2 regions of the Litorivicinus lipolyticus genome follow, and region 1 is predicted to be linked to the other one. Evidence: riboswitches for the same ligand, from Rfam matches in the RefSeq annotation. Region 1 holds a riboswitch; the other holds the start of a gene.
What was found. Region 1 has a riboswitch for thiamine pyrophosphate ahead of thiM (hydroxyethylthiazole kinase). Riboswitches for the same ligand answer to the same signal wherever they lie in the genome.
Positions count from the first base shown of each region.

Region 2: linked by a shared signal. The riboswitch ahead of thiB (thiamine ABC transporter substrate binding subunit) and the one ahead of thiM (hydroxyethylthiazole kinase) in region 1 are both predicted to bind thiamine pyrophosphate.

Region 1 covers NZ_CP045871.1:2,151,555-2,167,128, forward strand. The annotation lists gene GH975_RS11005 (aminotransferase class I/II-fold pyridoxal phosphate-dependent enzyme) at 1-553, opposite strand, end outside; gene dksA (RNA polymerase-binding protein DksA) at 653-1,093, shown strand; gene GH975_RS11015 (glutamate--tRNA ligase family protein) at 1,104-1,907, shown strand; gene GH975_RS11020 (two-component system sensor histidine kinase NtrB) at 1,904-2,992, shown strand; gene GH975_RS11025 (sigma-54-dependent transcriptional regulator) at 2,994-4,349, shown strand; gene pcnB (polynucleotide adenylyltransferase PcnB) at 4,762-6,021, shown strand; gene folK (2-amino-4-hydroxy-6-hydroxymethyldihydropteridine diphosphokinase) at 6,036-6,515, shown strand; gene panB (3-methyl-2-oxobutanoate hydroxymethyltransferase) at 6,512-7,297, shown strand; gene panC (pantoate--beta-alanine ligase) at 7,303-8,151, shown strand; gene GH975_RS11050 (methyl-accepting chemotaxis protein) at 8,214-9,827, shown strand; gene GH975_RS11055 (HD domain-containing phosphohydrolase) at 9,759-10,913, opposite strand; TPP riboswitch at 11,121-11,209, shown strand; gene thiM (hydroxyethylthiazole kinase) at 11,244-12,023, shown strand; gene thiE (thiamine phosphate synthase) at 12,020-12,652, shown strand; gene thiD (bifunctional hydroxymethylpyrimidine kinase/phosphomethylpyrimidine kinase) at 12,642-13,451, shown strand; gene GH975_RS11075 (sodium:solute symporter family transporter) at 13,442-14,776, shown strand; gene GH975_RS11080 (hypothetical protein) at 14,823-15,347, shown strand; gene GH975_RS11085 (enolase C-terminal domain-like protein) at 15,470-15,574, shown strand, end outside.
Region 2 covers NZ_CP045871.1:1,765,526-1,781,099, forward strand. The annotation lists gene mfd (transcription-repair coupling factor) at 1-2,971, shown strand, start outside; gene GH975_RS08940 (CsiV family protein) at 2,968-3,570, shown strand; gene GH975_RS12060 (hypoxanthine-guanine phosphoribosyltransferase) at 3,575-4,126, opposite strand; gene GH975_RS12065 (mechanosensitive ion channel family protein) at 4,127-5,221, opposite strand; gene GH975_RS08955 (zinc-binding dehydrogenase) at 5,346-6,338, shown strand; gene glcF (glycolate oxidase subunit GlcF) at 6,342-7,559, opposite strand; gene glcE (glycolate oxidase subunit GlcE) at 7,562-8,608, opposite strand; gene GH975_RS08970 (FAD-linked oxidase C-terminal domain-containing protein) at 8,608-10,107, opposite strand; gene GH975_RS08975 (DUF805 domain-containing protein) at 10,203-10,544, opposite strand; gene GH975_RS08980 (thiamine ABC transporter ATP-binding protein) at 10,602-11,216, opposite strand; gene GH975_RS08985 (ABC transporter permease family protein) at 11,203-12,714, opposite strand; gene thiB (thiamine ABC transporter substrate binding subunit) at 12,725-13,711, opposite strand; TPP riboswitch at 13,760-13,851, opposite strand; gene GH975_RS08995 (thiamine diphosphokinase) at 13,879-14,484, shown strand; gene GH975_RS09000 (NUDIX hydrolase) at 14,451-14,894, opposite strand; gene recA (recombinase RecA) at 14,928-15,574, opposite strand, start outside.

The sequences.
Region 1 (15,574 bases):
ACGGTGAGGCCACCAGCACCGCACCGGTTTGATCCGTGGCTAGACTGGCGACCTGATCGGCACGCAGCTGGAATCCGTGCGCCGCGGACGCCGGCACCAGCTGAGTATCGCATCCCAAAATGCGAGCGATCTGACGGTTACAGGGGTAACTCGGATCGGCCGTCAGCAGTGCCTGACCGGGGTCCATGGTGGCCGCCATCGCCAACACCAAGGCGCCGCTGGCACCGTTAGTCACCACGATGCGTTCGGCCTCGACGGTGATCCCAAACACCCGTTGATAGTGCGCCGCGATGGCCTCGCGCAGGGCCGGCATTCCGGCCGCCTCGGTGTATTGCGCGCGCCCCGCCGACAGGTAGGCATGGCAGGCCGCCGCGACGGATGGCGCGATTGGAAACTTGGGTTCGCCGACCTCAAGGTGAATGACATCATCGCCATTTCGATCCTTTTGGTTGGCTCGGCCAACGATTTCCATGACCTCAAATGGCGCAACTGCGCGTGCACGCTTCGAAAGGCCAATTGCACCGATCGAGCTGCTAGCCGTAATCTCTGACAAATCTGCTACCTAATGGTTGAAATGTAACCGTCGCGACACTATACAGTAGCCCTCCTTGGTGAGACTAAAACGGGCACCAAGAGGTTAAGGAGCACGATCATGAGCCGCCAGGCCACAAAAGACGATTCACTGTTGGGTGGGTTCACCCCTTACCAGCAGGGCAAAAAAGAAGACTACATGAGCGCGGACATGCAATCGCATTTCACCGCCATCCTGAATGACTGGAAGAACCAGTTAATGCAGGAAGTCGACCGCACCAAGACGCACCTTTCAGAGGACGCGTCGAATTTTGCTGATCCCAGCGATCGCGCCACTCAAGAAGAAGAGTTTAGCCTTGAGCTTCGGACCCGGGACCGTGAGCGCAAGCTGATTAAAAAGATTGAAAAAACCGTGCAGCTGATCGACGACGGCGACTACGGCTATTGCGAAGCCTGCGGCATCGAAATTGGCGTACGCCGACTCGAAGCGCGCCCAACCGCGACCCTTTGCATCGATTGCAAAACTCTGGCCGAAATCAAAGAAAAGCAACTGGGTAACTAGGCCCTCACGGATGCCCGCTGGTCGGTTTGCACCCTCGCCCACTGGCCGTCTACATGCGGGATCCTTACTCACAGCCACCGCCGCGTGGCTGCATGCGCGACAACGCAATCACACGTTTTGGCTGCGCATTGATGACATCGACCCGTTGCGGGACGACCCCGAATCGAAAGCCTCATTCGCCCCGGTACTGGCCGCTCATGGCCTGTGCTGGGACGGTGACATCCAATTCCAGTCCCGCCGGACCGATCTGTATCGTGATGCCCTCGGGCGACTTCAAACCTTTGTGTGCGCCTGTTCGCGAAAATTAATTGCCGAGCGTGGCGGTGTTCATGGTCAAGACTGTCAATCAGCGCCGGGCACCCACGCCACGCGTTTGACGCCTTGCTGGGCCGATTGCTACACCGATGGCTGTCGCGGCGACCAAGCGATGACGTGGCTGGATGCGCCGGTGCTGTGGCGGCGTGACAACCAACCCGCCTATCACCTGGCTTGCGCGGTCGATGAAATCGAGTTGGGCATTACCTCGGTCATCCGCGGCGACGACTTACTAGAGGCGACCTCGATCCATCGCACATTGATTCAGCAACTTGGCACCACACCGCCCGAATACGCGCACCTGGCAGTACTGCGCAATCCAGAGGGCCAAAAACTGTCCAAGCAAAACATGGCAACGCCCATCGACCCCGCGGCCTGGTACGCCAATCTGTGCGCCGCGCTCGGCCACCTGATCCCCGGGCACACGCCGGAGGGCGCGACCGCGGAGGCGATTTTGGACAACGCGCTGCATCATTTCCGCCTGGACCCGCTTAAATGACCGACTTGGAGCTGGTGTTTTTAGCACTGATCACGGCGCTGGCGGTCGCTGCGGTGCTGGCCCGCGCAACCCGGCGGCGCAAGCTGCGCGAGCAGCACCGCTTACTCAATCGTCTGCCGATGGCGAGTTTGGCGCTGGACAGCGCGCAACGGATACGTCATTGGAACCCACAAATGGCGCGGTTGACCCAACTCAGCCCCAGCGCTGCCTTAGGGCGCTCGATCCAGCAACTGCCCGAGCCGTGGCAAGCCGCCCTCGGCGAATTCGTGGCCTCCCCCGGCGACGTCAGCCAGCGATTTGGCGCCGGTGCGCTGCATGTGGTGCTGCATAAAGGACTGGCCAAGGGGGTCGACCCACTGGTCACGATCATCTTGATCGAGGACCGCAGCGCCCAACACCGCCTGGAACAAGAGTTGGCGCACACCAACCGCCTCGCGGCGATTGGTGAACTGGCCGCGGGGGTCGCCCACGAGATCGGCAACCCGATTACCGCCATCGACTCACTGGCCCAGTTGCTGCCACCCCAAGCCGCCGAGCAAGCGCAACTGATTCGCTCGCAAACCCAGCGGATTAACCAAATCATCAGCGGGCTACTGAAATTCTCGACCAAAAGTGACAGCAGCACGACCCGTCAACCGTTCTCCACACACACCCTGATCAATGACAGCCTGCGTCTGTTCAAACTGGACCCGGAGCATGACAACGCCCACCTCGACGTTGACTTGGGCTCGGACTTGCAGCTAGTTGGCGATCCGGTTGGACTGTCGCAGGTGCTCATCAACCTGCTGCGCAATGCCGCTCAGGCCCAACAGCCCGGAGTCGCGCTGAGCATTCAAGTTCGCGCCGATAACGACGCCGCGCGTTGGCAACTGACGGTCACCGATAACGGCCGTGGCATCGCCCCTGCGTTACAAGCCCGGATCTTTGAGCCCTTTGTCAGCACCCGTACCGACGAAGGGGGCACGGGACTGGGTTTGGCGCTGTGCTATGGTATCGCCAGCAGCCACCATGGCACGATTACGGTGGCCAGCCCCGTCGCCAACCATCGGGGCACGACCATGACACTGACATTGCCCCGGAGCTGACGTGGCCAAAATTCTGATCGTTGAAGACGAAGCCATCATTCGCAAAAGCCTTCGCTTACTGCTGACTGGCGAAGGCCACGAGGTAACCGAGGCATGGAATGTGGCCACCGCCGCGGCTAACACGCTGATTGACTTCGACTTAGTCATCTCCGATTTGCGCTTGCCCGGTGGCAGTGGCCACGCCTTGATCAACCTGTCCGCCCCGACCCCCGTGCTAATTTTGACCAGTTACGCCTCTATTACCGCGGCCGTCGACGCCATCAAACACGGCGCGGCCGACTTCATGCCCAAGCCTTTTGACCACGGCGAGTTGCTGACCAAGGTCAATGCCATTTTGAATAACCCCGCGGCGCGCCAACTGCCGGCCGAACTCAGTGGCCATGGCATCATTGGCGAGTCGGACGGGATGAAGATGCTGTTCAGTAAGATTAAACGCGTCGGCAAGACCGACGTCACCGTATTGATCAACGGCGAAAGTGGCACCGGTAAAGAACTGGTGGCCAAGGCCATCCATATGCAGAGCTCGCGCTGTAACCACAATCAAATCAGCGTTAACTGCGCGGCCATCCCGGAAACGCTGATCGAATCCGAGCTGTTTGGCCACCAAAAAGGCGCGTTCACGGGCGCCCATGCGGAACGCGTCGGGCTCATCGAGACCGCCAGCGGCGGTACCTTATTTTTGGACGAAATCGGCGAGTTGCCACTGGAGGCCCAGGCGCGACTGTTGCGCGTACTGCAAGAAGGCGAAATTCGCCGAGTCGGCGAAGTCCAGCCACGCTCCGTCGACATCCGCTTGATCTGTGCCACCCACCGTAACCTGAGGCTGATGGTCGAAAACGGCCAGTTCCGCGAAGACCTGTTTTACCGCCTGAACGTGGTCGAGCTCAAGGTGCCTGCGCTGCGCGAGCGCGGCGCGGACATCTTGATTTTGGCCCAAGCGTTCTTGCAGCGCGTGGCCAAAAAGTTCGACCGCCCGGGTCTGCGGCTGTCGCCTGAGGCCCAAAGCGCACTGGCCAACCACCAGTGGCCCGGCAATGTACGCGAATTGGAAAACGCCCTCGAGCGGGCCGGAATTTTGGCAGAAAGCGACTGGGTTTCACCGGATCACCTAGGGCTCGAACACATCACCCATGCGCCCGTGGCCTCCACCAGCGGCGCCACGGTGGTCAGCGATGACGCTGAGGAAGCTCAGCAGAACATGAGCCTGGAAGACTACTTCCAGCATTTCGTGCTGGCCCACCAAGACGCCATGAGCGAAACCGAGCTGGCGAAGCGACTCGGCGTTAGCCGTAAGTGCCTATGGGAGCGCCGCCAGAAGCTCGGAATTCCCCGCAGTAACAAACGCCAGGCCGGATAATGTTACCCACAGTAACACTCTCGGTAACACCAGCTGAGGCGCAGGGTAACAGCTCGGACTTAAGTCAAACTTTAGGACCGCCACAGCCCCCGAAAAATGGCGTTTCTCAAAGTTGGCACGCTCAATGCTATGTGTTTCATGCCTAACAAAAATAACAAAAGGCAAACGGGCTGCAATAAAAATAATAAGCCGCCTAGAAAAGCTATACGGAGCGTAGCGAAATGAAGAACACACCAAATAAAAATAATAACGGTGTTACATCTTCCAAGAGTTGAGCGAAAACAAAAAGAACAAGCAAATAATAGAAGAGGGCCCTGCCCTCTTTTTTATTGCCCGCAATTTGGTCATCCGCTCGAACCCAAGTAGACTGCTCAAAACCAACAGGTAGGACCACCCCATTAGCGCAACCGTAATACCACCTTCCGTCCACGGCATTGAAGAGCACCGACTGAATTCCGGCGCTATCAGCATCATGGAACAACTCAACACCGCAGGGTACGACGCCTATTTGGTCGGCGGTGGCGTGCGCGATTTTTTGCTGGGCAAAATCCCGAAAGACTTCGACATCGCCACCAACGCGACCCCCGAACAGGTGACCGATATATTTCGTCGCGCCCGCATCGTTGGACGACGCTTTCAAATTGTCCACGTTCGCGTCGGCCCGGAAGTGTTTGAGGTCACCACCTTTCGCGCCGGCCACGAAGGCCACAAGGGCAGCGACGCCATTCAAAACGAAGCCGGCATGCTGACCCGAGACAACATATGGGGCAGTGTCGAAGAAGACGCCAAGCGCCGCGATTTCACATTGAATGCCCTGTATTACAACCACAAAGACCGCAGCGTGTACGACTTTGTCGGCGCCTGGGAAGACGTCAAAGCCAAACGCTTACGCATTATTGGCGACCCCGAAACGCGCTACCGCGAAGACCCGGTTCGGATGCTGCGCGCGATACGATTCATGGGTAAATTGCCGCTCACCATTGACGAAAAAACCGAGCTGCCGATTATCGACCACGGTCACCTACTCAGCGAAGTCAGTAGCTCACGCCTATTCGACGAAGTCCTGAAACTGCTGCAAGCGGGTCACGGCGCCGATACCTTTGAGCTACTGTGGGAATTTGGCCTGTTCCAAACCATGTTCCCCGAAGCCAGCGCAATACTCGAAGCCCAGCAAGACAGCACCTACTGGGACCTGATCGAACAGGCGCTGGAAAATACCGACGCCCGAATCCAAAGCGGGCGCACGGTCAACCCGGCTTTTCTATACGCCTGTTTGCTGTGGCCGGCGGCGCATCAGCGCTTTAAGCAATACCTGCAAAGCGGCATGGAACCGACCGAAGCCATGGCCAAAGCCGGCGCGATTACCGTTGATGCTAACGCCACCACCGTTGCCATCCCGCGCCGATTCGCCCAGGTCACCCGGGAAATTTGGGAGATGCAGTTACGCCTGCCGAACACCCAAACCCGGCGCGCCCTGTCGTTGCTGCGCAACCCGCGCTTCCGCGCCGCCTACGACTTTTTGCTGCTGCGCGAACAGTCCCAAGAAATCGACCCGGGTCTGGGCCGCTGGTGGACGGACTTCCAAGTCGAAAACCCCGACGTCAAACCCGAACGCGAAATACACACCCGCGAAGAGCGCCCGCGCAAACGCCGACGCCAATATCGCAAGTGAGAGAGATCGAGGCCATGGGCCTCGCTTGGCTCAGCCTAGGCTCTAACCTGGGCGATCGCCGTGGCCACCTCAGCGACGCCCTGGCTACCCTGGGCAGCCACCCCCAGTGCCGCCTGCTAGATGTTTCAGCGCTGTATGAAACAGACCCCGTGGGCGGCGTCGAACAAGACGATTTTCTGAATATCTGTGCGGTCATACGCACGTCGCTAGAACCGCTTGAACTGCTGGCACTTTGCCAATCCATCGAAGCCGCCCATTTGCGCCAGCGCCGCGTTCACTGGGGACCACGCACCCTCGATATCGACATATTGATGATGGACGTGGATCACCACAGCCCTACACTGACCCTGCCACACCCGCACATGCAGGACCGCGAATTTGTGTTGCGCCCGCTGGGGGACATTGATCCGCGCATGACCTGCGCGCTTGCCTATCCCAGCGGCCCCAGCGACGCGGTTCGTACAATCGAAGCCAAAGGATGGTATTCGCCATGAAACGCACTACGATCGCCACGCTGCGCGCGCTTAAAGGCGCCGAAAAATTCAGTTGCGTGACCGCCTACGACGCCACCTTTGGCCACTGGGTCAGCGAATCCGATGTCCAGGTCATTTTAGTCGGCGACTCACTGGGCATGGTGCTGCAAGGCCGTGACTCGACCGTCGCAGTGACCCTGGACGAGATGGCCTATCACACCCAATGCGTGGCCCGTGGAAACCACTCGTGCTTGCTGATGAGCGACGTGCCGTTTATGCAGGCGGCCACCGTCGAGCGCGCACTGGCCGCAGCCGAAGTGTTGATGCAAGCCGGTGCCGAAATGGTCAAGATCGAAGGCGATGAGCGCTTGGTGCCGGTGATCAACGCGCTGAATGCGGCCGGCGTACCGGTCTGTGTACATTTGGGCCTGACACCGCAATTTGTGCACCGCTTTGGTGGCTATAAAGTCCAGGGCCGCGATCAGGCGACACGTACTGCGACGCTCAGCGCCGCTCGCGCGCTGACCGAGGCCGGTGCGGACTTGGTGCTGCTTGAGTGTGTACCCAGTGACCTGGCCAAACAGGTCACCGAGGCCATTGATGTGCCGGTCATCGGCATCGGCGCTGGCGCTGACACGGACGGTCAGATCCTGGTGCTGCATGACATGCTCGGGTTTAACCCGCACCGCCTCGCGCGCTTTGTCAAAGTCTACCCGGGCGCCCCACTGGCGGCACTTAATGCCTATGCCGACGATGTCGCCCGCGGTAACTTCCCAGCCCCCGAGCATCAATTTCTGGACTAATCCCGATGACCGAGATCGTCACCTCAATTCAAGCGCTGCGCGAGCGGCTCAATAGCCATCGTAGCCGCACTCAGTCGATCGGCTTTGTGCCGACCATGGGCAGCCTGCACGCCGGGCACATGGACCTGATCCGCGCCAGCAAAGCGGCCTGCGACATCACGGTGGCGTCTATTTTCGTCAACCCCATGCAATTCGGGCCAAACGAAGATTTTGATGCCTACCCACGCACGTTGGACGACGACAACGCCAAACTAAGCGCCGAAGGCGCCGACTATTTATTCGCACCGACCGTGCGCGAGATGTACCCCAACGGCGTTAACACACAGGTCGACGTGCCGTCACTGGCCAACATTTTATGCGGTGCGGCGCGACCAGGGCATTTCGCAGGCGTCGCCACGGTGGTCTCGAAACTGTTCAACATCGTCCAGCCAGACCATGCATTTTTTGGCCGCAAAGACTTTCAACAGCTGGCGGTCATCCGCCAGATGGTCCAAGACTTGCTGATGCCGCTGAACATCGTCGGTGTACCGACCGGTCGCGCTGACGATGGCTTGGCCCTCAGCAGCCGCAATGCCTACCTGACCGAGTCGGAGCGCGCAGTCGCACCCGCACTATTCCGGTGCTTAACCGGCGCCCGCCAACGTATCCTGGACGGCGCAACCGATTTTGCGGCCATTCAACGCGATGTCACCGACGCCTTGACCGGCAACGGCTTTCGGGTCGACTACGTTGAGGTGCGTTGTGCCCACGCGCTGTCGTCGGCCGGGCTGGCCGACCGAGATTTGGTGATTCTGGTCGCCGCTTACCTGGGCAAAGCCCGCTTGATTGATAACATCGAGCTAGAAAAACCCTAAAGATCGAGGTGTCCTCGCCGCTACCTTTAGACCGGTGTTTGCCGCCCGTCTAAGGACAAGTTGTGTCTGTACTCTCTGCTATTAAGTGCCCCGTTGTCATGGTCGATGCACAAGGTCGCATCGTTGACAGCAACCAACCGCTAACACCGGGCAACGCTTTCATCGAACCCGCTCAGTTACGCGCCGGCACTTGCGTGCACTTAAACGACACACAAAAAGGCTTTATCGAGGTCGACGGTGAGCATTTTGTCATTACGCTACAAAACACCGAGGGTCGTTCGCGTGTGGTTCAGGCCTTTAACGCCATCGCCCAATGCCAGTTGGACTTTCCCAACCAACTCAAGGGCGACCTTGGGCGTGCCTTGGCAGCCGCCGTCGCCACGCTAAATGAAGCGCTGCGCCAGTCACTTGATTCCGCCACCAATGTTGAGGGCAGCGCGGCAGACCTGGCTCGACGTGCCGACAATTTGACCACGCGCACCCAGACCGCCGCCGCCCAGCTGGAAGAAACTGCCGGCGCCACACGTGAACTTGAAAGCACGATCCGCGGCAACCTAGAAGCCTCTGAGCGGCTGGTCGAGCAATCCGGCGAACTGACCGTTCAAGCCAACCATGGCCAAACCGCGCTGGGCAAAACCTTGGAGCAAATGGAGAACGTAAAGGCTCAGGTCGCCAAGACCGGCTCGATCCTAGAGGCCATCGACCAAATCGCATTCCAAACCAATCTATTGGCTCTTAATGCTGCGGTTGAAGCCGCACGTGCAGGCGAAGCCGGGCGTGGCTTTAGCGTCGTCGCCCAAGAAGTCGGCGCCCTCGCCGGGCGCGCCTCCGAACAAGCCAAAGGGGTGCGCAAGCTGCTATCCGGTGTCACCGAAGCAACCGAGCAAGGGCTGCGCGAAGTGACCGACGTGCAAGGCGTGATGGGATCAGTGTTCAGCCAGATTTCGGCGTTTAACGAGTCGGTACAAGCGATCCGCGTCGCCAGTAACGAACAGTCACTCGGGGTCACCGCCGCGGCCGACAGCGTCGGCCAGATATCAGACCTGAACGAGCAAAACCGCGAGTTAGCCGAACAGCTTAATGAGCTATCGGCCACGCTGACCTCACAATCCGGATTTATGCGCAATAGCCTAGAAGTGTTCTCGACCTGCCAGGGCTTTTCACACCCGATGCACCGCGAGGCCGCGGTTATTTGCAACGCGGTCGCCACACAAGTCGGCCTGGCCTTTGAAGCTGCCGTCCGCGACGGCCACATTACCGAAAGTGCCTTGTTCAGCCCTGAATATCGGCGCGTCGCGGGCACCGATCCGGTGCGCTTTTCGACCGGTTTTGACAGCCTGTGTGACCAGATACTGCCGCCCATTCAAGAAGCGGCGCTGGATGACAATGACTGGTTGATTTACATGATTGCCATCGACCCGCAGGGCTATGTGCCGACACACAATGACAGGTTCTGCCAACCCTTAACCGGCGACCCGAAAAAAGACCTGGCGGGCAATCGAACCAAGCGCATATTCGAAGACCGTGTCGGCAAAACCGCAGGTTCACACCAACGCGACCACATGATCCTGACCTATCGACGCGACACCGGCGAAGTTTTGACCGACTTATCGTGTCCGGTTTTGATTAACGGCCGCCATTGGGGCGGCGTGCGTTGCGCTTACAGTTTGGCCTAAATCCCTATCCGTCTGTGCCCGAGCGATCGCACATACCGCGTCAAACTGGTCCAAAAAAGCGTCCAATACGACCGGATCGAAGTGAGTGCCACGGCCCTCTATCATGATTTCACGGGCCGCCTTGAAACTCATCGCGGGTTTGTACACTCGGACACTAATCAAGGCGTCGAACACATCGGCTACCGCCATTAAACGCGCGCACAACGGAATCACATCGCCGGCCAATCCATCCGGATAACCCGTGCCATCCCAACGTTCGTGATGCCAGCGGGCGATTTGCTTGGCATAGTGCAAAAACGGCAGGCGTGCGTTGACCTGACGCTCGGCGCGTTCCAATGCTTCGGCGCCCATCGCAGCGTGATGACGCATGGTCAGCCACTGTGCCGCATCCAACGCCCCCGGTTTCAACAGCACCTGGTCAGGGATGCCGACCTTGCCGATGTCGTGCAGGGGAGCGGATTTAACCATTAACTCAATATTGCATTCGGTCAATTCGTCGCGATCCCGCGGCAAATGTTTCAAGTAGTCCGCCAGCAAGCGCACATAGGCTTGGGTGCGGGCAATGTGATGCCCCGTGTCGCCGTCGCGCACTTCGGCCAAGCTGGCCAGCGCCGCAATGGTCGCCGACTGCATGGTTTCGTTCTCGCGCATACGCGCACGGATAACGGATTCCAACCGAACGTTTTCATCTTCGAGTCGCTCGCGCGCCTGTTTTAGCTCGACCTGAGCGTCGACGCGAGCGCGCACTAAAGAGGGCCGCAAGGGCTTGGCAATGTAGTCAGCCGCACCCATTTCCAAGGCCTTTTCTTCATCCTTCACTGCACCGGCGCCGGTAATGAAAATAACCGGGATTTTCGACACCCGAGGACGTCCGTTGAGCGCCTTGAACACCTCGTAGCCACTCATGTCAGGCATACGCACGTCCAGCAAAATAACGTCCGGGTACGGCGGGGACTGCGCCGCCACCAACCCCGCTTCACCGTGATCGGCGATGCGCACTTGGTAGCGCCCATCAAACAGTCGCCGCAGACTTTCACAGATGCTGGGGTCGTCATCGATGACCAAAACAGTCGCAGGCTCATTCACAGTGAGCTTCCTTCAAATGCTAGTTTCTCATGATCTATGAAACTGCCCATTAATGCTCGCGTCAACGGTCATTGGAGCGAGGGGGCGAAACAAGTGTTTCAGACCAACGACAGATCCGATGCCCGAGTGACCGGCCCCACCGTCAACGTTGCCCGGCTCATTCATTCGTTTTTGGCAGTTGCATCGCGGCGCCCTGAGCACTAGATTCTGCCAAGCCAGGGGCGCCGAAAGGCTGAGACGTACCCTTTGAACCTGAACCAGATAATGCTGGCGTAGGGAGGTCGCAAGTCAATCTGATTTGTCCCCTCTCGTGCGCCGATTGGAGATGTCATGACTGATGCAAACACGCTACATACCCTTCGTACTACTTCACCCCTTGTTCACTGTATAACCAACTATGTAGCCATGCAGTTTTCCGCCAACACCTTATTGGCCGCCGGCGCCTCCCCGGCCATGGTTCATGCGACCGAGGAAGCCGCCGAGTTCACGCCCATCTGCGGCGCCCTATCGATCAATATCGGTACGCTGTCGACGCCGTGGCTTGACGCCATGCGTGCGTCAGCCCGCGCCGCAAACGCACAGGATCTGCCCTGGGTGCTGGACCCCGTGGCCCATTTCATCTCGGCCTACCGGCGCGACGCCTGCGCTGAACTGGTTGCACTGAAACCGGCCATTATCAAAGGCAACGCCTCGGAAATTATGGCCTTAAACGGCACCCAATCCGCCGGCCGCGGTGTCGACAGTGGCGATTCAGTCAAGGATGCAAAGCACGCCGCGCGGATGCTGGCCAATCAAACCGGCGCTATCGTGATGGTCACCGGTGAGGTCGATCATGTGACCGACGGAACCCAGTGCGCGGATATCAGCGGGGGCAGCCACTGGATGCCGCGCGTAACCGCCATGGGCTGCTCGCTGGGGTCGCTGACCGCCGCTTACGCGGCCATTACCACGCCCTTTGATGCGGCAGTCTCGGCGGCCGCCCATTTCGCTGCTGCCGGCGACTGGGCGCAATCGCGCGCGGCCGGGCCCGGATCATTTCACGCGGCATTTTTGGACGGTTTGGCACTTATCGGCGATGACCAGCTAGCGCCGTGGGTGACACGGGGATGAGCGGCCTCTCCGATCAGCTCAAACTGTGCCTGGTGGTCGGGAGCCAACCGGCCAACGGACTGGGGTTACTCGACACCGTCGAAGCGGCAATCCGCGGCGGCGTCAGCATGGTCCAGCTGCGCATGAAGAACACCTCGACCGAGCACCGCATCAAGGTTGGACGCCAACTGCAACCGCTGCTGCGGGCCGCCGCTGTGCCTTTGATTGTTAACAATGACGTCGAAGCCGCAGTCGCATTGAACGCCGACGGTGTCCACGTCGGCCAACAGGACATGCCGGCGGACCAGGCTCGAGCACGACTGGGCGATGACCGAATTATTGGCCTTTCAATTAATCATTTGAGTCAGCTACGCGCAGTCGATCCGCGCGTGGTCGACTACGCCGGCCTGGGCCCGGTATACGCCACCACGTCAAAGCCTGATCACGCCGCACCGACCGGTCTGGATGGCTTGGCCGCGCTGGTCCAAGCCTGCCCCATCGCGCACATCGCCATTGGCGGCATCAACGACACCAACGCCGGCACAATCGCCGGCACCGGCGTCGGCGGAATCGCCGTTATTTCGGCTATTTGCAGCGCCCCAGACCCCTGCCGCGCCGCCCAAGATCTGCGGAGCGCCTATGATTCCTAACATTCTTAGCATCGCCGGATCCGATCCCTCGGGCGGCGCCGGTATCCAAGCGGACATCAAGGCGATCAGTGCCAACGGTGGCTATGCGATGTCGGTAATCACCGCCTTGACTGCGCAAAACACCCAGGGCGTGCGGGCGGTTTACCTGCCCCCTGTCGACTTTATCGTTGAACAGGCGAATGCCGTCTTCGACGACATTTCCACTGACGCAGTCAAAATTGGCATGCTGGTCAATGCAGACATCACCCGCGCGATTACCACTATTTTGATCGAACGGGCGGCGACAACTCCCGTCGTTGTCGATCCCGTGATGATCGCCAAAGGCGGCGCTTCGCTACTGGATCCGAGTGGCGTCGATAGCCTCATCACCCAGTTAATACCCCAGGCGACGCTGCTGACACCGAATCTGCCCGAGGCGGCGTTCTTGCTCGGATGCGCCCCGGCCCAGACAGAAACCGAAATGGAGATTCAGGCGACTGCGCTGCGCACCATGGGCGCCAACTCGGTACTGCTAAAGGGCGGCCACCTGGACGGCCAATTTAGCCACGACTGCCTAGCAACCGCCGACGGCATTGACTGGCTGCAAGCCCCTCGCATCCTTACCCGCAACACCCATGGTACCGGCTGCACGCTGGCGGCGACTATCGCCACCAACCTCGGCCATGGCCAGTCGCCGGCGCTGGCCTGCACCAACGCCAAGCGCTACATCCACGCCACCATCGAACAGGCCCACCAACTCAAGGTCGGCAGCGGGCACGGCCCGGTTCATCACTTTACGGAGTCACACTCATGCCACTAATTTCGACCCCCACCGCCCTGCTCATTATTTCTATGATTGCCGGCGGCACCGCACTGGCTGGGTTTTGGTACCGCGCCCGTGCAACGACCACACTGACGGGCTCGACGCTGCAACTAGTGTCGACCCTATTGGCGACCGCATTGGGGGCTTGGATCCTATTTGGCCCGCCAGAAGCGGCTACCTGGGGTGGCGTCGGGGCGATCATTGGCTACGCCCTTGGCGTCGCCGCACCGCTGCTGCTGATGGCGATAATCGCGCCACGCCTATTCGCACACAGCGACGCCGGCAATGGGGTGTTCGGCTACGTGTCACAGCGCTATGGCAAAAGCATGGTTTATGCCGCAGCCGCTGCGATCGCGTTTTACCTCATCATCAGCCTGACCGCCGGCCTCACCGCGGTCGCTAAACTGGTGCAAATTTTCGCGCCCATCCCGCTGGCTTGGACGGCCACAGCGGTTATTGTTGCTACCCTGGCGTACAGCCTACCGGGCGGTCTGCGCGTTTCTATGTTTACCGATCGCATCCAAGCCTGGATCGCAGCCCCGCTGATTGTGGCGGTGCTGTTCGCCGGATTCAGCCTAATTCAGTCGCTACCTGCGCCCAAGGTGGACTACGCCCAGTTCGACCTGACCTCCAGCACCGGCCTCCAAGCCGGCATCACGTTTTTCATTGCTGTGGCCTTAACCAACCTGTTCCATCAAGGCCAGTGGCAACGTGCTGAAACCGCGTCCAGCAACGGCCAGCTTCGCCGAGCACTGATCATCAGCGCCGCCATCGCAGCGCCGATTGTGTTGGCTTTTGGCGGTTTTGGATTGCTGTTTGTCGCCACCGGCGGCGCCGGTGATCCTTCAACCGCGCTGTTTAATGTCGTCACCACCGGCAGCCCGCTGTGGTTATCCGCCATGCTGATTCCGCTAGGGGTATTGCTGTTCATGAGCAGTGCTGACTCGGCCATCACCGGATTGACCAGCCTGACACCGAACCCGCGGGTCGGCGGCGCGGTCGTGATTGCTCTGAGTCTGCCGGCGGCATGGGTCGCCGCCCAAGGCTTGAGCGTGCTGTATTTGTTTTTGCTGGCTGACTTGATCTGCTGCGCGATCGCGTTCCCGGTTTTCTACGGGCTGTACTCGCGCCGCCACTCAACTCGAGCTGCGCTGATGGCGTCCGCCACGGGCTTGGTCGCCGGGCTAGTGTATTTCCCGCTGCCCGGACAACCACCGACTCATCTGATGGAGGCTTTTTTGGCCGCGGCTGTATTGCCGGTCGTGGTGTGTTTGCTGATGTCGACGCTAACCCGGGACCTGCGCGAGACCGCGGCGACCTGAGTCCGTTTAGGGCGTATACTCGCGCCCCAAACCGAGGACGACACGCATGACCGACACCCTGACACTGACCGAGCAACTGGCCCAATGGAACCGACGCGCGACCGCACCGATGCACGCGCTGAACCGATCCATGGGCAACAGCGAGGGGTGGGCGACCACGCTAGTCGCTGCGTGCGCGGATCCGAAAACCCAGTCCGCAGCCAGTTGGTTGCTGCTGCAACACCTGGCCGCCGACGACGCCGTGTTGAGTGGCGCCGACAGCAGCGCCTTGATCGGTCACTTAACGATGCTGTCAGCCTGGGATGCGCAGCTTCACGCTTTACAAATACTGCCGAAATTGGTGATCGCGGCCGACAAGGCCGACGCGGTTAACAGTTTTGTGATGCCGTTATTGGCATCAAACCGCAAGCTAGTTCGTGCCTGGGCGAACTATGGACTGGCCATGGTCGCGGCCCAACATGATCGCTTCAAAGCGGGCGCCCTGACCACCTTGGGCGAAGCCTTGGAGCGCGAAACCACCGGCTCCGTGCGCGTCCGGGTCAAACGCGGCATTGCCCTGCTGACTAGCTAGTCCGTCACCGCCTGCTAACCGACGGTTAGCGGGCGTCACATCGGGGACTGACAGGCGCAGAATTTGCCAAATTGGTCTGACCAATTTAGGGTGACAAAAAACCTAATAAGACATCCGCCCTCATGACAACCACCACTATCGCTTCGATCCAGGTCACCGCCGTCAGCGTGCCGATGACGCACCCGCATAAAACCGCCAGTGGTACGATCAGTGCCTGCCCGTTGTTG
Region 2 (15,574 bases), 390 kb from region 1:
CACCGTCTATCAGCACGGCGAATACGCCATCCGTGGCAACTTACTGGATCTGTATCCGATGGGGTCGCCGCTGCCGTATCGGATTGACCTGTTTGATGACGAAATCGAAACCCTGCGCGCCTTTGATCCGGAAACCCAGCGCACGGTTAACCAGGTTGACCAAATCCGCTTGCTGCCCGCGCGCGAGGCGGCCTTGGACGAAGCCGGCATTCGCCGCTTTCGGATGAATTGGCACGACACCTTTGAGGACAACCCGCGCGATTGCCCGGTCTACAACGATGTCTCGGACGGGCTGCCGCCCAGCGGCGTCGAATACTACCTGCCGCTGTTTTTCGACGGACTCAGCACCCTATTTGACTACCTGCCCGCCGGCACCGTCAGCCTCAGCATCGGCGACATCGATTCCTCGGTTGACCGCTTCTGGAAAGACGTCGAGGCGCGCTACAACAACCTGCGCCATGACCGCTACCGTCCGTTACTAGAACCCAGTGCACTGTACGTCCGGGTCGAGGCGATCTACCAAAACCTAAACCAGATCGGCCGGTTGTTTGTCGGCCCGACGCCGCCCGGTAGCTGTGGCGTGTCGAAGTTGCCGGTCAAACCGCTGCCGGACGTGGCCCTGAATCCGCGCGCCCAGACCCCGATGGCGGCGCTGTATCAATTCGTCGACGGCTTCGACGGCCAGGTCCTGTTGGTCGCCGAGTCACCCGGTCGCCGAGCCTCGCTATTGGAACGCTTGGATGGCAACCACAAGCCGACCCAAGTGGATGACCTGGCCGGGGTCGCACGCGCCGCCCTAAATATGACATTGGGGGCGCTGGACCAGGGTTTTATCGTTGACGGTTTGGCGATCATCCCCGAAGCGGCCTTGCTGGGTACCCAAGTCCCCCAGCGCCGCCAGCGCAAAAAAACCGCGGTCAACAGCGACCTGCAACTGCGCGATCTGTCCGAACTCAACGAAGGCGATCCGGTGGTCCACGTCGAACACGGGATTGGCCGCTACAGTGGCCTTCAAACCCTGGACGTCGACAATCAGACCCTGGAATTCGTGACCCTTGAATACCGCGGCGGCAGCAAACTCTACGTGCCCGTGGTCGATTTGGATTTATTGGCCCGTTACTCCGGCGCCGACGTCGACAGCGCGCCGCACGACAAACTGGGCTCGGATCGGTGGAGCAAAGCGCGCAAAAAAGCCGCCGAGTCGGTCCGCGACAAAGCCGCAGAGTTGCTCGACATTTACGCCCGCCGTGCCGCGCGCCCCGGCCGTGCCCACGAGCTACACGAGCTGGAATACCAGCGCTTTGCCGACGAATTCCCGTTCGAAACCACGCCCGATCAACAGACCGCCATTGATGCGGTCATCGGCGATTTGCGGGCGCCGCACCCGATGGACCGATTGGTCTGTGGTGACGTTGGCTTTGGTAAAACCGAGGTCGCACTGCGCGCCGCCTTCGTCGCGGTCCAGGCCGGTTACCAGGTAGGCATCTTGGTGCCGACCACGCTGTTGGCCCAACAGCATTTCGAAAACTTCCGTGACCGCTTCAACGAGTTCCCGGTCAACATCGAACTATTGTCGCGCTTTCGCAGCAGCAAAGAGACCACCGCGGTGCTGGAAAAATCCGCCGCCGGTCAGGTCGACATTTTAGTCGGCACCCACAAGCTGCTGTCCCGGGACATGAAGTTCAAAAACCTGGGCCTGCTGATTATCGACGAAGAGCACCGCTTTGGGGTCAGCCAAAAAGAGGCGATGAAGTCACTGCGCTCCGAGGTCGATGTGTTGGCGATGACCGCCACGCCGATCCCGCGTACGTTGAATATGGCGATGTCTGGGCTGCGCGATTTGTCGATTATTGCGACCCCGCCGGCACGCCGCTTGAGCGTCAAAACCTTTGTCAAAAGCTTCGATTTGGCGCTGGTCAAAGAGGCCATGTTGCGCGAATTGTTGCGCGGCGGTCAGGTCTACTATTTGCACAACGACGTCAAAACCATCGAACGCACGGCCGAACGCCTGCGTGAACTGGTGCCCGAAGCCCGGGTCGTGGTCGGCCATGGCCAGATGCGCGAACGCGAACTGGAAAAAGTCATGAGCGACTTTTACCACAAGCGCTTCAACGTGCTGGTGTGCTCGACCATCATCGAGACCGGCATCGACGTGCCCAATGCCAACACCATTTTGATCGACCGCGCCGATAAATTCGGCCTGGCCCAGTTGCACCAGCTACGCGGCCGAGTCGGGCGCAGCCACCACCAAGCCTATGCGTATTTGCTGACACCTGACCCCAGCGCCCTGTCCGGCGACGCGGTCAAACGACTTGAAGCCATCAGCATGGCGACCGAACTGGGCGCAGGCTTTATGTTGGCCTCGCATGACTTGGAAATTCGCGGCGCCGGCGAGTTGCTAGGCGACCAACAATCCGGCCAGATGCAAACCATCGGCTTCAGTTTGTACATGGAAATGCTCGAGGAAGCCGTCAACGCGATCCGCGAAGGGCGCGAACCGGCCCTTGAAAAACCCCTGCGCAGCGGCGTCGAGGTCGACATTAAGGTGGCCGCCTTGATTCCCAACGACTGGCTGCCGGACGTGCCGGCGCGACTGGAGTTGTACAAGCGCATTGCCGCGGCCAAGTCCGCGGACGCGCTCGAGGACATTCGCATTGAAATGGTCGACCGCTTCGGCACCTTGCCCGACAGCGTGCACAACCTGCTGCGCCAAGGCCATTTGCGGGTCCGCGCCAAGCAGCTCGGCTTAAAACGCATCAGTGCCGGCGAAAAAGGTGGCAAGGTCGAGTTCGCGCCTAACACCCAAGTCCAACCTATGCACCTGATCAAACTGGTCCAAACCCTACCCATGCGGTACCGATTGGACGGTGCCGACGGGCTCAAAGTGGTGCAGGATTGTCCGACACCCGAAAGCCGCTTTGCGCTGCTGGAAGACCTGTTCGAAACCCTGAAACCGGAGTACGCCGCATGACCCCGATCATCCGCATCAGCGCCGCCCTACTCGCCCTGTCCGTGGCGCTAGTGGCCCAGGCCCAGGCGCGCTTTTACGAAGTAGAAATGCTGGTATTCAAACACCAAGACAGCCCGTTCGCGGTCGATGAAACCTTCGCCCGTGGCGACCTGCCCAGCGCACGCGCATCCCAGGTACTGGGCTTGGACGCGAGTTTGGTCGATGGCAACCTGACCTTGGTGCCCTACGGGCCGGGCGAGCGGACACTGTTGGCCGAAGCCGATCGACTTCAGGCCCAGGGCAAATCGGTGCTGTTTCACGAGCGCTGGTTGCATGGGCTGATGCCAAAAGGCCAAGACCGTCCAATCCGGATTACCGGCGGCCGTGATTTGGGGTTTGGGCGGGGCTTTGAATTAGACGGTTACGTCAATTTTTCGATTGCCAAGTTCATCGAATCCGAGGTCGATTTGGCCGTTCAGTACATCGTCGATGGCGCCGCCGAAGGGCCGGTGACGCCGCGCCTGACCGAAACCCGGCGCGCACGCTCCGGTGTCATCCATTACCTGGATCACCCGACCTTTGGGGTCTTGCTGACCTACGCGCGCACCGACATCGAGTAACCCGTTATTCGGGCATTGCGTAGATGCCCGGGGCGTTACGCCAAAAGCCTTTGTAGTCCATGCCGGCACCAAACAAGAAACGATCCGGGGTGTACAGGCCGGTGTAGTCGGCCTTGGTCAAACGGTCACTGCGACGGTCATGGATCTTGTCGACCAGCACCGCCGTTTTAACGCTGGCGGCACCCGCTTCCAGGCAGTGTGCCTTGATCGCAGCCAGTGTATGGCCTTCGTCCAAAATGTCATCAACCAGCAAAATCACCCGGCCTTTCAATTCGAACTGCGGCATCACCGACCATTCCAGTTCACCGCCACGGTCTTTATCACGGTATCGGCTGGCGTGGACGTAATCGACCTGCAGCGGAAAGGTCAATTTCGGCAGCAGACTGCCACAGGTCACAATACCGCCGCGCATCACGCACAAAATCAGCGGCATGGTGTCGCCCAGGCCTTTGGTGATGTTGGTGGCCATGCGATCCAAACAGGCGTCGACCTCGGTTTGGGTGGCCAAACAATCGGCGTCGGCCAATACCTGATTCAGCTCGTTAAGTGATTCCATTTAGTTAGCAGTCTCCATGCTGGCGATGTGCAAAGTTGAAGTGGGGAACGCGCATTGTGCCTCGTGTGCCTCGACGATGCCCAAAATTCTGAACAGAACGTCCTGTTTAACCGAGTGGTAGGTCACCCAGTCAGTGGTCTTGGTGAAGGTGTAGACAAAAAAGTCGAGCGAGCTGGACGCGAACTTGTCGAAGTTCACGATCAGGGTTTGGTTACCATCGATGTCCGCATGGCTGCGCAGCATGGCCTCGACGTCGGCGACAATGGCCGGCAACTTGGCGGCATCGTCGTAACGCACGCCGATGGTTTCGTAAATTCGCCGGTTGGTCATGCGCGACGGGTTTTCGACTGCAATCGACAAAAAGGTCGAGTTCGGAATGTACAGCGGGCGTTTGTCAAAGGTTCGAATACGCGTCAGCCGCCAGCCGATATGCTCGACCGTGCCCTCAATTTCGCGATCTGGCGAACGCACCCAGTCTCCGACCACGAAGGGGCGATCGGTGTAGATGAAAAAGCCACCAAAAAAGTTGGCCAGCAAATCCTTGGCCGCAAAGCCGACCGCAATGCCGCCGACACCACCAAACGCCAGCACCCCAGACAAACTGAATCCGAAGGCCTGCAGCACGACCAAGGATGCGGTGATCATCACCGCGACTCGCAACAACCGCCCGATCGCCTCGGCGGTGGTGCGGTCAATTCGATCGCTGCGGCGCGGATTACTGATCAACGCCGTTTCGTAGGCCTTGACCAGGCGAATCAGGAACCAGGCGATGGCCACGACCACGCCGGTCTCGCGAATCGGATCGACCCAATCACCCAATTCCGTGCCTAGTAATGCCACTTCGGCGGCGCTGCTAAGTCCGATCGTCCAGACACCCAGACGCGCGGGGCCTTTGGCACTGGTAACGGTGGCGTGCTTGAACCCAGGTTTAGTCGCCAACGTCGCTTCGAGCCGCGTGATCGCGCGGCGCACGAAATAACCGACCAACAAGGTGATGAAAATAACGGTAAAGACCCAAATCAAGGTCTCAGCTTGGTCACGCGACAACGACAAGGTGGCCAACAGCGGGTCGAGCCAGGTCCAAAATGCTTGCACAGCTAATCCTTAAATGACGAATGGCGAGGGTACCCAAATCGTCGCGGGCTGTCACACCAAACCCTCGTGTTTCAGCCGCACCGGCGCTACTCTAGGCGCACTAAAAAATCCAAAGGAAGTCCCCATGAAAGCCATGCTATTGCCCGCCTTCGGCGATTCGTTTATCGCCGGCGAAATACCGACCCCAACCCCCGGCGCCGGCCAAGTCCGTATCAAAGTTGAAGCGTCCAGCGTTAATCCCATCGACACCAAAATCCGCATCGGCGCGGTGCCCGCGGTCAGCCCGGCCCTGCCCGGCGTATTGCACGGCGATGTCGCCGGTACCATTGATGCGATCGGCGACGGCGTCACCGGCTTTGCCATCGGTGATCGGGTCTACGGCATTGCCGGCGGCTTCAAAGGCACCCACGGCGCCCTGGCCGAGTACATGGTGGTCAACCCCGCAATGATCGCCCACATGCCCACCAGCCTCGACTTTGCCGAAGCCGCAGCCATGCCGCTGGTGGCCTGCACCGCGTGGATCGCACTCTTTAACAAAGCCGGGCTGCAAGCAGGTGATCGTTTATTGGTTCAGGGCGGCACCGGTGGCGTTGGCCACATCGCGGTACAGCTGGCCGCACTGGCGGGTGCGGACGTGACCGCGACCGTGTCCAGCGATCAAAAAGCCGAGTGGGCGCTGCGCATGGGCGCCAACCATGCCATCCGCTACGACAAATGGGACGACGTCAAAGCCGAGGCCCAGGCGCGCGGTGACCTGGGTTTCGATTTGGTCTTTGACACCCCCGGCGGGATTGGTTTGGATCGCAGCATCGAAGCCTGCGCACGCAACGGCACCGTGGTTGGCATTGCCGGACGCAACGAACACAACTTGGGACTGGTCCACTCGATGGAGTTGACGCTGAAGTTTGCGTTTTTGATTGGTTACTTTGTCGATCCCAGCAAGCGCCAGCAAGACATCGGCGACATGCTGGCGAAGATGGCCGCCTTCGTCGACGCCGGCAAACTGACGCCGGTGATTGGTGAAAGCTACCCCATGTCCGAGGTCAACGAAGCGCACGCACGCTTAGAGCGCGGCGGCTTTATGGGCAAGATCGTGTTGACCCAAGACCTGGCATAACGCCTAGGCGCAGGCTTCGTCGATCAACTCGATCCAGTGTTTGACCGGCGTCGCCGCGCCCGTTTCGATGTGCAAGTGACAGCCGATATTGGCGGTCGCAATCACATCCGGCCGGCCCGCTTCCAGGGCCTCTACTTTGCGACCCAGCAGCTGTTGTGACAACTCGGGCTGGGTAATCGAATAGGTGCCCGCGCTGCCACAGCACAGGTGTGAGTCCGCCACCGTGGTCAGCTCGAACCCGGCCTCACGCAAGTAACGCTCCGCCACCCCGACGATCTTTTGACCGTGTTGCAACGTGCACGGCGCGTGAAATGCCACCTTGGTGTCCTTGGCCGCCAGCTTCAACGACTCAATAGACAAATCCGCAAACACTTCGGTCATGTCTTTGCACAGCGCGGCGACACGCTTGGCTTTGTCGGCATAGGCCGGATCGCCGGCCAACAGATGGCCGTACTCTTTAATCATCACCCCGCAGCCACTGGCGGTAATCACCAGCGCTTCGGCGCCCGCTTCAATCGACGGCCACCAGGCATCAATGTTGGCACGCATGGCATCCAACCCGCCGGCTTGGTCGTTCAGGTGATAAGCCACTGCGCCACAGCACCCGGCTTCGGGCGCGGCACGCAAGCTGATCCCCAGCCGATCCAAAATACGCGCGGCCGAGGCGTTGACGTTCGGGGTGGCGCCGGGTTGGGCGCAGGCATCCAGCACCAGCATGCTGCGTGCATGATCATTGACCGGCCACGGCGTGGCGGTGCGCTTGGGCGGTATTTTCTTGCCCAGTTTGCCCGGCACGACCGGTTTAAAGGCCTGGCCAACTTTAAGTAAGGCGGTGAACAACGGGCGATTGGGCAACACGCTGATCAGGGCCTGACGGGTCAAACGTTCGGTGAACGAACGCGGCACTTCTTTCTCGATGATGTGGCGCCCAATGTCGATCAACTTGCCGTACTCGACTCCCGACGGACAGGTGGTTTCGCACGAGCGACAGGTCAAACAGCGATCCAGGTGGGTACGAGTCTTTTCGGTGACCTCGTGACCTTCAAGCATCTGTTTCATCAGATAAATACGACCGCGCGGGCTGTCCAGCTCGTCACCCAAGACCTGATAAGTCGGGCAGGTGGCGGTGCAAAACCCACAGTGAACGCATTTGCGCAGGATCGACTCGGCGGTCTTGCCCTCGGGCGTATTCGCGTACTTTTTAACAATCGACGTTTGCATAATTAAAACTCGGGGTGGAAACGGCCGCGGTTAAACAGCCCTTTAGGATCGAAACTGGTTTTGATGCGGCTGTGCAGGGCTGCCATGCCGGCATCCAGCGGTTGGAACACCGGCGCGCCCTGACCACGATACAGAGTGGCGTGACCGCCCATCGCCTTAACCTCGGCACGCAGTTGCAGCGGGTCAACGTCGCTGGTGATCCAGCGCTGGGCGCCGCCCCACTCCAGTAGCGACGGTTCACTGCCGGCCATCGCCTGGACCGGTGCCACCTGGGGCACACTGACCCGCCACAGCGTTGGCGCCTCGCTGACTGACTCGTGGGTCAGCTCGCTCATCGCATGCCACGGCGCATCAACCACCGTGCCGCCCAATTCCGTCGCCGCCGCATCGACCGCACTGGCGGCGCCACTAAGGCGAATGTAGGCGACGCCCGCAGCCCAGGCCGTGGCGGTAATCGGCAGCGGCTTGCCAGCCAAGGCATTAAAACGCGCTACCGCGTCGGCCGCTGACATCTGAAACATCAGGGTGGTTTCGGCTTTGGCCACCGGCAGCACTTTCAAGCTGACTTCAGTGATCGCCCCGAGTGTGCCGTGGGACGCGGTCATCACACGGCTGATGTCATAGCCGGCGACGTTTTTCATGACTTCACCGCCAAAGCGCAAGTGCTCACCCTGGCCGTTGATCATGCGCACACCCAGCATGTAGTCACGGGCGCTGCCGGTGTAGGGGCGTGCCGGACCCGAGACACCCGTGGCGATGGTGCCGCCGATGGTCGCGGTCGGACCAAAACCGGGTGGCTCGAATGGCAGCGACTGGCCTTGTTCGGCCAGTGCCGCGTTGACGTCCGACAACAGCGTGCCGGCGCGCACCGTCATCACCAGCTCAACCGGCTGGTAGTTGACGATGCCCTGGTGGCCGCTGAGGTCGAGGGATTGACCGACAAACTCGGCGCCCAAAAAGTCTTTGCTGCGACCGCCATGGATCGCCAGCGTCGTGTCGTTATCGAAGGCCGTTTTAACCTGGTCGACCAGGGCCTGCGTCATGTCCATTAAAAACGCTCCAATTCAGGGTGTGGCAATTCGCCATTGTGCACGTGCATGTGGCCAAACTCGGCGCACCGGTTCAGGGTCGGGATGGCTTTGCCGGGGTTCATCAACCCCTTGTCATCGAAGGCCGCTTTAAAGTCGTGGAACTGCTGCAGTTCCGCACCCGGGAACTGGACGCACATTTCGTGGATCTTTTCGACGCCGACGCCGTGTTCGCCGGTAATAGTGCCACCGTGTTCGACACAGGTGGTCAAAATTTCCGAGCCATACTGGGCGGCGCGTTCCGCTTCGCCGGCATCGTTGCCATCAAACATGATCAGCGGGTGCAAATTACCGTCCCCGGCGTGGAACACGTTGGCACAGCGCAGGCCGTATTTTTGCTGCATGTCTTCGATCTTTTTTAGCACCGCCGGCAGCTCGCCACGCGGGATGGTACCGTCCATGCAGTAGTAGTCCGGGCTCATCTGGCCGACCGCGGGAAAGGCGTTTTTACGGCCCTTCCAAAACAGCTCACGCTCGGCATCATCACGGGCCACTTTGACCTCGACCGCACCGGCCTTGGTCAACACCGCACTGACGTCGGCGATGTGTTCGGCCACTTCCGCTTCGTTACCGTCGACTTCGCACAACAGCAGCGCCTCGGCCCAGGTCGGGTAGCCGGCATTCAAAAAGTTTTCCGCAGCTTGCAGGCTGAACTTGTCCATCATTTCCAAGCCGGCCGGAATGATGCCGGCAGCGACAATTTCACCGACCGCTCGACCGGCCGTGGCTAGGTCATCAAAGGCGGCCATCGCGACCTTGGTCACCGTCGGCGTCGGCAGTAACTTCAACTTGGCCTCGACCACGACCGCCAACATGCCCTCGGATCCGACCAAACCGGCCATCAAATCAAAGCCCTCGGTGTCCAGCGCTTGGCTGCCAAAGCTGAGTTCTTCGCCTTCGATGGTGATGACCGTGGCCTGCATCACGTTGTGAACGGTTAAGCCGTATTTCAAGCAGTGAACGCCACCCGAGTTTTCGGCGATGTTACCGCCGATCGAGCAGGCAATTTGGCTTGAGGGGTCCGGCGCATAGTAAAGCCCGTACGGGGCTGCGGCTTGGGTTACCGCGGCATTGCGAATGCCCGGCTCGACCGTGATCACGCGCGCCACCGGGTCCAGCGCCTTGATCGCGGACATTTTGGTCAACGACAACAGCACCCCGCCCTCGTGCGGCATCGCGCCGCCGGACAAACCGGTTCCGGCCCCGCGCGTCACCACCGGGATGTCCTCGGCATAGCAGGCTTTAAGCACCGCGATCACTTCCGCTTTGGTCGCCGGTAAAGCCACTACCATCGGTAAACGCCGATACGGCGCCAAGCCATCGGTCTCGAACGGACGCAGGTCTTCATCTTTGTGTTTGAGTTGCGAGGGCGTCAGAATCAACTGCAAGCGCGGGACGATGCGCGCGCGGCGCTCGTCAATCGTGGCTTGGTCAAGCAGGTCTTGGGTCATAGCGTTCATGCGGCAATCCTCGTTTGAGCGAGCTTAGTTATACCGCATGGTAAATTGGTCTGACCAATTTATCCAGTCATTGCCAACCCGTCACGCCAAACGTCTTAGTCCAGCGCCGGCGCAGGGCCCCACTCGTTTTCACGCGCGTCACCGGCGCGCAATCCAAAGTACAGTGTGGCGATAAAACCGATACCCGGTACCAACACCACCAGCCCCCACCAGCCGCGGTGCCCGATGTCGTGGATACGCCGCACCAGCAGCGCCACATAGGGCACGAACAACAATAGCCCCAGTAAGTTGGCAAGCCCTGACCACACTGCCCCCAAAATAATATTGGCGGCCACCGAGAACAGCGCCCACCACCAAAACTCGGCGCGAGAAGAGCGCGTATGGAAATCAAAGCACCGGTTGAACCCCATTTTTACTGCGTCGACAAAGCCAATCATATGTTCTCCTGTGTCTATGCCACGGTTATGCGGCCTGCGGACCAATAAAAAAACGGACTAATCGCCAATTCGGTAGCTGGGTGCGCCCAAACGCTCTAAATCGGCGGCGTCATGGGTAATCAGCAAAACCGTTTTGCCCTGACGATTGACCTGGCTCACGGCCGCCAGTGCATCCTCGCGGCTGGCCGGGTCCAATGCCGAAAACGGCTCGTCCAACAGCATCACCGGGCGCGGGCTGACTAAACAACGCGCCAGCGCAACGCGTTGCTGTTGACCGCCGCTGAGTTCCCCCGGCAAACGCTGGGCCAACTCGCCGATGTCCAGGGTCGCCAGTGCCGCCGCACACACCTGGCGCTGGACCGGATCCAGCAAACGCGGGGACAGCCCCAAACCGACGTTATCCAGCACCGACAGGTGCTCGAACAAATTATCGCCTTGAAACAGCACTGCGAACGGGCGATGACTCGGCCCCTGGGCCAGCACCGACTGATCCCCCCAACGGATGTCGCCGCTGTCGGCCACCAAAAAACCAGCCAACAGGTTAAACAGCGTCGATTTGCCCGCCCCGCTGGGGCCGACCACACCGAGCATGGCGCCGGCGGCGACACTGAAGTCAAACACCAAAGGCGGGTATTCGGGGTAGGTATAGGTCAACTGGTCAACGCGTAGCATGTGCACTCCGAGTGCGGTGAGCCCAAATAAACAACAGCCAAACCGGCAGCCACAGCCACAGCGCTAAGGCAAAGGCGTCCTGGGTTCGATAGCTGCCCAGCTTTTGATACAGCAAATACGGTAGCGTCTGGAAGTTTTCGGTGCCAAACAGCGCGATCACGCCAAAATCGCCCAGGCTTAGGCCAAACGCAAACACCCAGCCCCACACCAGCACCGGTTTTAGCACCGCCAAGTCAATCCGCCATACCCGGGTCACCCCGTGAAGCGCCCACTGCAGCGCCAAGCGGTCGCTACGGGTGTGATGGCGATCCATCGCCGGCCACAGCACGGCGCCGACGAAGGGCAGGCACAGCAACACATTGGACAACACCACGGCCGCGCCCGGTGACACCCATCCGCCGCCGCGGGCGAGTAAAAACAAGCCCAGCGCCAGCACCTGGGTCGGCACCATAAAGGCCAGCCAGGCCGACACCGACAACCAGCGATCCAGCCCGGAGCGACTGCGCCGTAATTGTCCCAGCACCCAGGCCATGGCGACCACCAGCGTCGCGCTTAGGCTGCCGACCCACAGCGAGGTCAGCGCCGCCTGTTGAACCGCGCGCTGCGACCACACCGCCAGCCACTGATCACCCAGTCCGCGCCAGAGCAAAGCCGCCATCGGCAGCAGCCAAAAACCCAGCACCAGCCAATACGCAATCGCAAAGCCGACCGTGCGCACCGGCCCAACGGCGCCGGTGCGATCGTTCAAAGCCAGCCACGGCGCGCGCGATCCAACCCAGGCCAAGGGCGCCAGTACCAGCAACTGCACCAGCGCAATCAGCGCCGCCCGGCCCAAATCAAAATCCAGTTTGATGGCCTGAAACAGCGCCACCTCTAGGGTCGCCCAGCGCGGGCCACCGCCCAGCACCAGCACAATCGCAAAACTGGTAAAGCACAGTAAAAACACCAGCCACCACTGGGTCACCAGCAGCCCACGGCTGCGCGGCCACAACAGCAACCCAAAGCTGCGGCGGCGACTCAGCCCCAGTTGCTGAACCAAGCGCTGCTGGTTATCCGGTACGCGCTGCCACTGCAATTCAAGTTGGGCGGCGACCCAAGGCGCGTTCAAAAACACGTGCGCGATCAGAATGCCGGTCAGCCCGTAAAGCCCGCCACTAAGGGGCATTAACCCTTTGCGGCCGTAGGCGGCGAGCACCATCAATACGACCACCAGAGTCGGCATCACCGGGACGGTGCTGAGCAAGGCCGACAGCCCGCGTGGAATCCAGCGGCGCGCCGCATGGTGGTGTAAAAACGCCAGCCCCAGGCCCAACGCCACCGACAAGGTGGCGCTGAGCGCGGCCTGAAAAACCGAACGGCCTAGTTGCTGCTGAAAGCGCGTGTCGAGCAAAAATTCAAACGGCAACCGACCGCCGGCGCTGACGATAGCGGTCAGTAACAGCCCAACCAGCCCCCACAGCAATAGATACAGTGCACGCGGCGGCCAAGCCCCGTGCACTCCGACGGGCCTACTGGCCAATCGCGCTCAAGAACTCGGCAATTACGGCCTCGCGCTGGGCTTCGACGCGCTTAGGGTCGGCCAAGCGGAACGGGGCCGGACGCGGCTGGACTTCAAAGTTGTCCGGCAGCGCCATGTCGATCACCGGGTAGGCCCAGTTACCAGTTGGAATTGCGCTTTGAAAGGCATCCGACAGGATAAAGCTCAAAAACTCGGCCGCCAATTGCGGCTGGTCGCTGGACGCCAAAGCCGCAGCCACTTCGATTTGGCCTTGATGGCCTTCCTCGAACGCGGCCCAGGCAAAGCGCTCATCGCTCTCTGCAATGCGGTGGTACGCCGGCGACGTGGTGTACGACAGCACCATGTCCGCTTCGCCCTGTAAGAACAGGTTGTACGCCTCGCTCCAACCCGGGGTGACGGTCAAAATACTGTCGGCCACGTCAGCCCAAAATTCGCCGGCGCGATCGCCGTAGACGGATTTAACCCACAACAATAGTCCCAATCCAGGCGTCGAGGAGCGCGGATCTTGGATCACTAATTTCACGTCCGCCGGCAGGTTGCGCAGGGATTCGAGGCTGCTGGGCACCTGGGTCAAACGGTCGCTTTGGTAAACAAAGGCAAAGATCGAGTAGTCAAAAGGTACAAAGGTGGCGTCGGTCCAGGGTAGCGGCAACGGCAGGCTCAAACGTTGCATCGGCCAATCGTGGGTTGCAAACAAGCCGGTGGCGCGCGCCAATTCCATGGTGTTGGTGTCCAAGCCCAACACGATATCGGTGTCGGTGCTGTCCCCTTCCAATTGAATTTTGCGCAGCAAGCCAATCGATGATTCACCGGTGACAAAGCGCAGATCGCACTCGCACTGGGCTTCAAAGGCGGCTTCAATCGCCGGCGCCGGACCCCAATCCGCGGCAAAGGCGTCGTAGGTCGACACCGTTAACACGGGTTTGGCCAGCGCCGACATCGGCAGCAATAAGGACAGGACTAGTGTTTTGTTCATGGCTCGCTCCAGTTAATTCACCAGGCGGCATAAGGTAGGACTCGGTCCGTAAAAGGACTGTGGTCTCCCTCCGCCAGCACAATCTGGTTCAGGTTCAATGGGTATTATCTCAGCACCGTGGTGCACCCCAGACGGGCACGATGGTATCGTCCTGACCCATGCAGTCAATGACTTTCGATCGACCGGTTCTTTTACTCGGCAACGCGCCCATTAACGCCGCCCTGGCGCGCTGGGTTGGCGATTGGTCCGGCCCCATTGTGTGCGCCGACGGCGGCGTGCGTCACCTGCCGCCGGGCCGGCACATCATCGTCGTCGGTGACATGGACTCTTACCAAGGGCCGGCGAGCACACGACTCCACGACCCCGACCAAGACAGTACCGACTTTGATAAGTGCTTAGCCTGCGTGCGGGCGCCGGAACTGATCGGCGTTGGCTTTTTGGGCGGGCGCTGGGATCACAGTTTGGCGGCGTTATCGTCGCTGGCCCAGGCACGGGATCCGATTCGATTGATCGACCATGAAAATTCGATTGTGCTGGTTGACGGCGACTATCAGGGCCGCCACCGGATCGGCGACACCCTCGGCGTAATCCCGATGCAGCGCTGTCAGTTCAGCGCCAGCCACGGCCTTGCGTATCCGCTGGACGGCGTGGTTTTGGAGTTGGGGGTGTGGGTCGGATCCAGTAACCGCATTACCGACGCCCACGTCAGCATCCGCGGCCAAGGCCGTTACTGGCTCAGTTATGCGTCGCCGCTAAAGCCCGATTCCGAGTAGATAACACCCTCGGCGGCCGCGCCCATCGCCGGCGCGATGTAGGGCATCCAGTCGGCAAAGGTCGCCAGGTCAACCCAGGCAATTTGATCGCACTTGTGCGGCTCCGCGTTGATGGGTTGGCCAGTGAAGTCGGCCCGATAAAACAGGTCAATCACGCGGCGCTGATCGGTTTTGCGGTGCAGGGTATGGACCAGCGTTAGGCTGGACGGATCAATGTCGACGCCGACTTCTTCGGCGCATTCACGAACCGCACAAACCGAGGCCGATTCACCCTCGTCGACGCCACCGGCCGGCGGGCACCAGTACCCGTCCATGTAACCGGTGTTGGCGCGTTTGAGCGCCAACACTTGACCATCACGTTGCAAAAACACATAGACCGCTACAAACACGCGATCGCGCGGTGCGCTCATAAAAAACGCGCCCGTGGGCGCGTTAAGTCTGACCTAGACAGCACTTTCGTCTTCGGGAACCTCATCGGCCTGGTCGACCTCTGGCGTCGGGCCGCTCAGCAAACGACGGCGTAATTCACCTTCGATTTCCTGGGCCATGCTCTGGTTTTCTTCCAAGAAACGGCAGGCGTTGGCTTTGCCTTGACCAATCCGGTCACCGTTGTAGCTGTACCAAGCGCCCGCCTTGTCGACCAGACCTTCCTTGACACCCCAGTCAATGACTTCGCCCATGCGGTAGATGCCCTTGCCGTAAATGATCTGGAACTCAGCCTGACGGAACGGCGGCGAAACCTTGTTCTTGACCACTTTGACGCGGGTTTCATTACCGACCACTTCGTCGCCATCTTTGATCGCGCCAATGCGGCGGATGTCCAAACGCACCGAGGCGTAAAACTTCAAGGCGTTACCACCGGTGGTGGTTTCAGGGCTGCCGAACATGACACCAATTTTCATTCGAATCTGGTTGATGAAAATCACCATGCAGTTCGAACGTTTAATGTTGCCGGTTATTTTACGCAGCGCTTGGCTCATTAAGCGGGCCTGCAAACCGACGTGGCTGTCGCCCATGTCGCCTTCAATTTCCGCACGCGGCGTCAACGCCGCCACCGAGTCGATGACCAACAGGTCAACACCACCGGAGC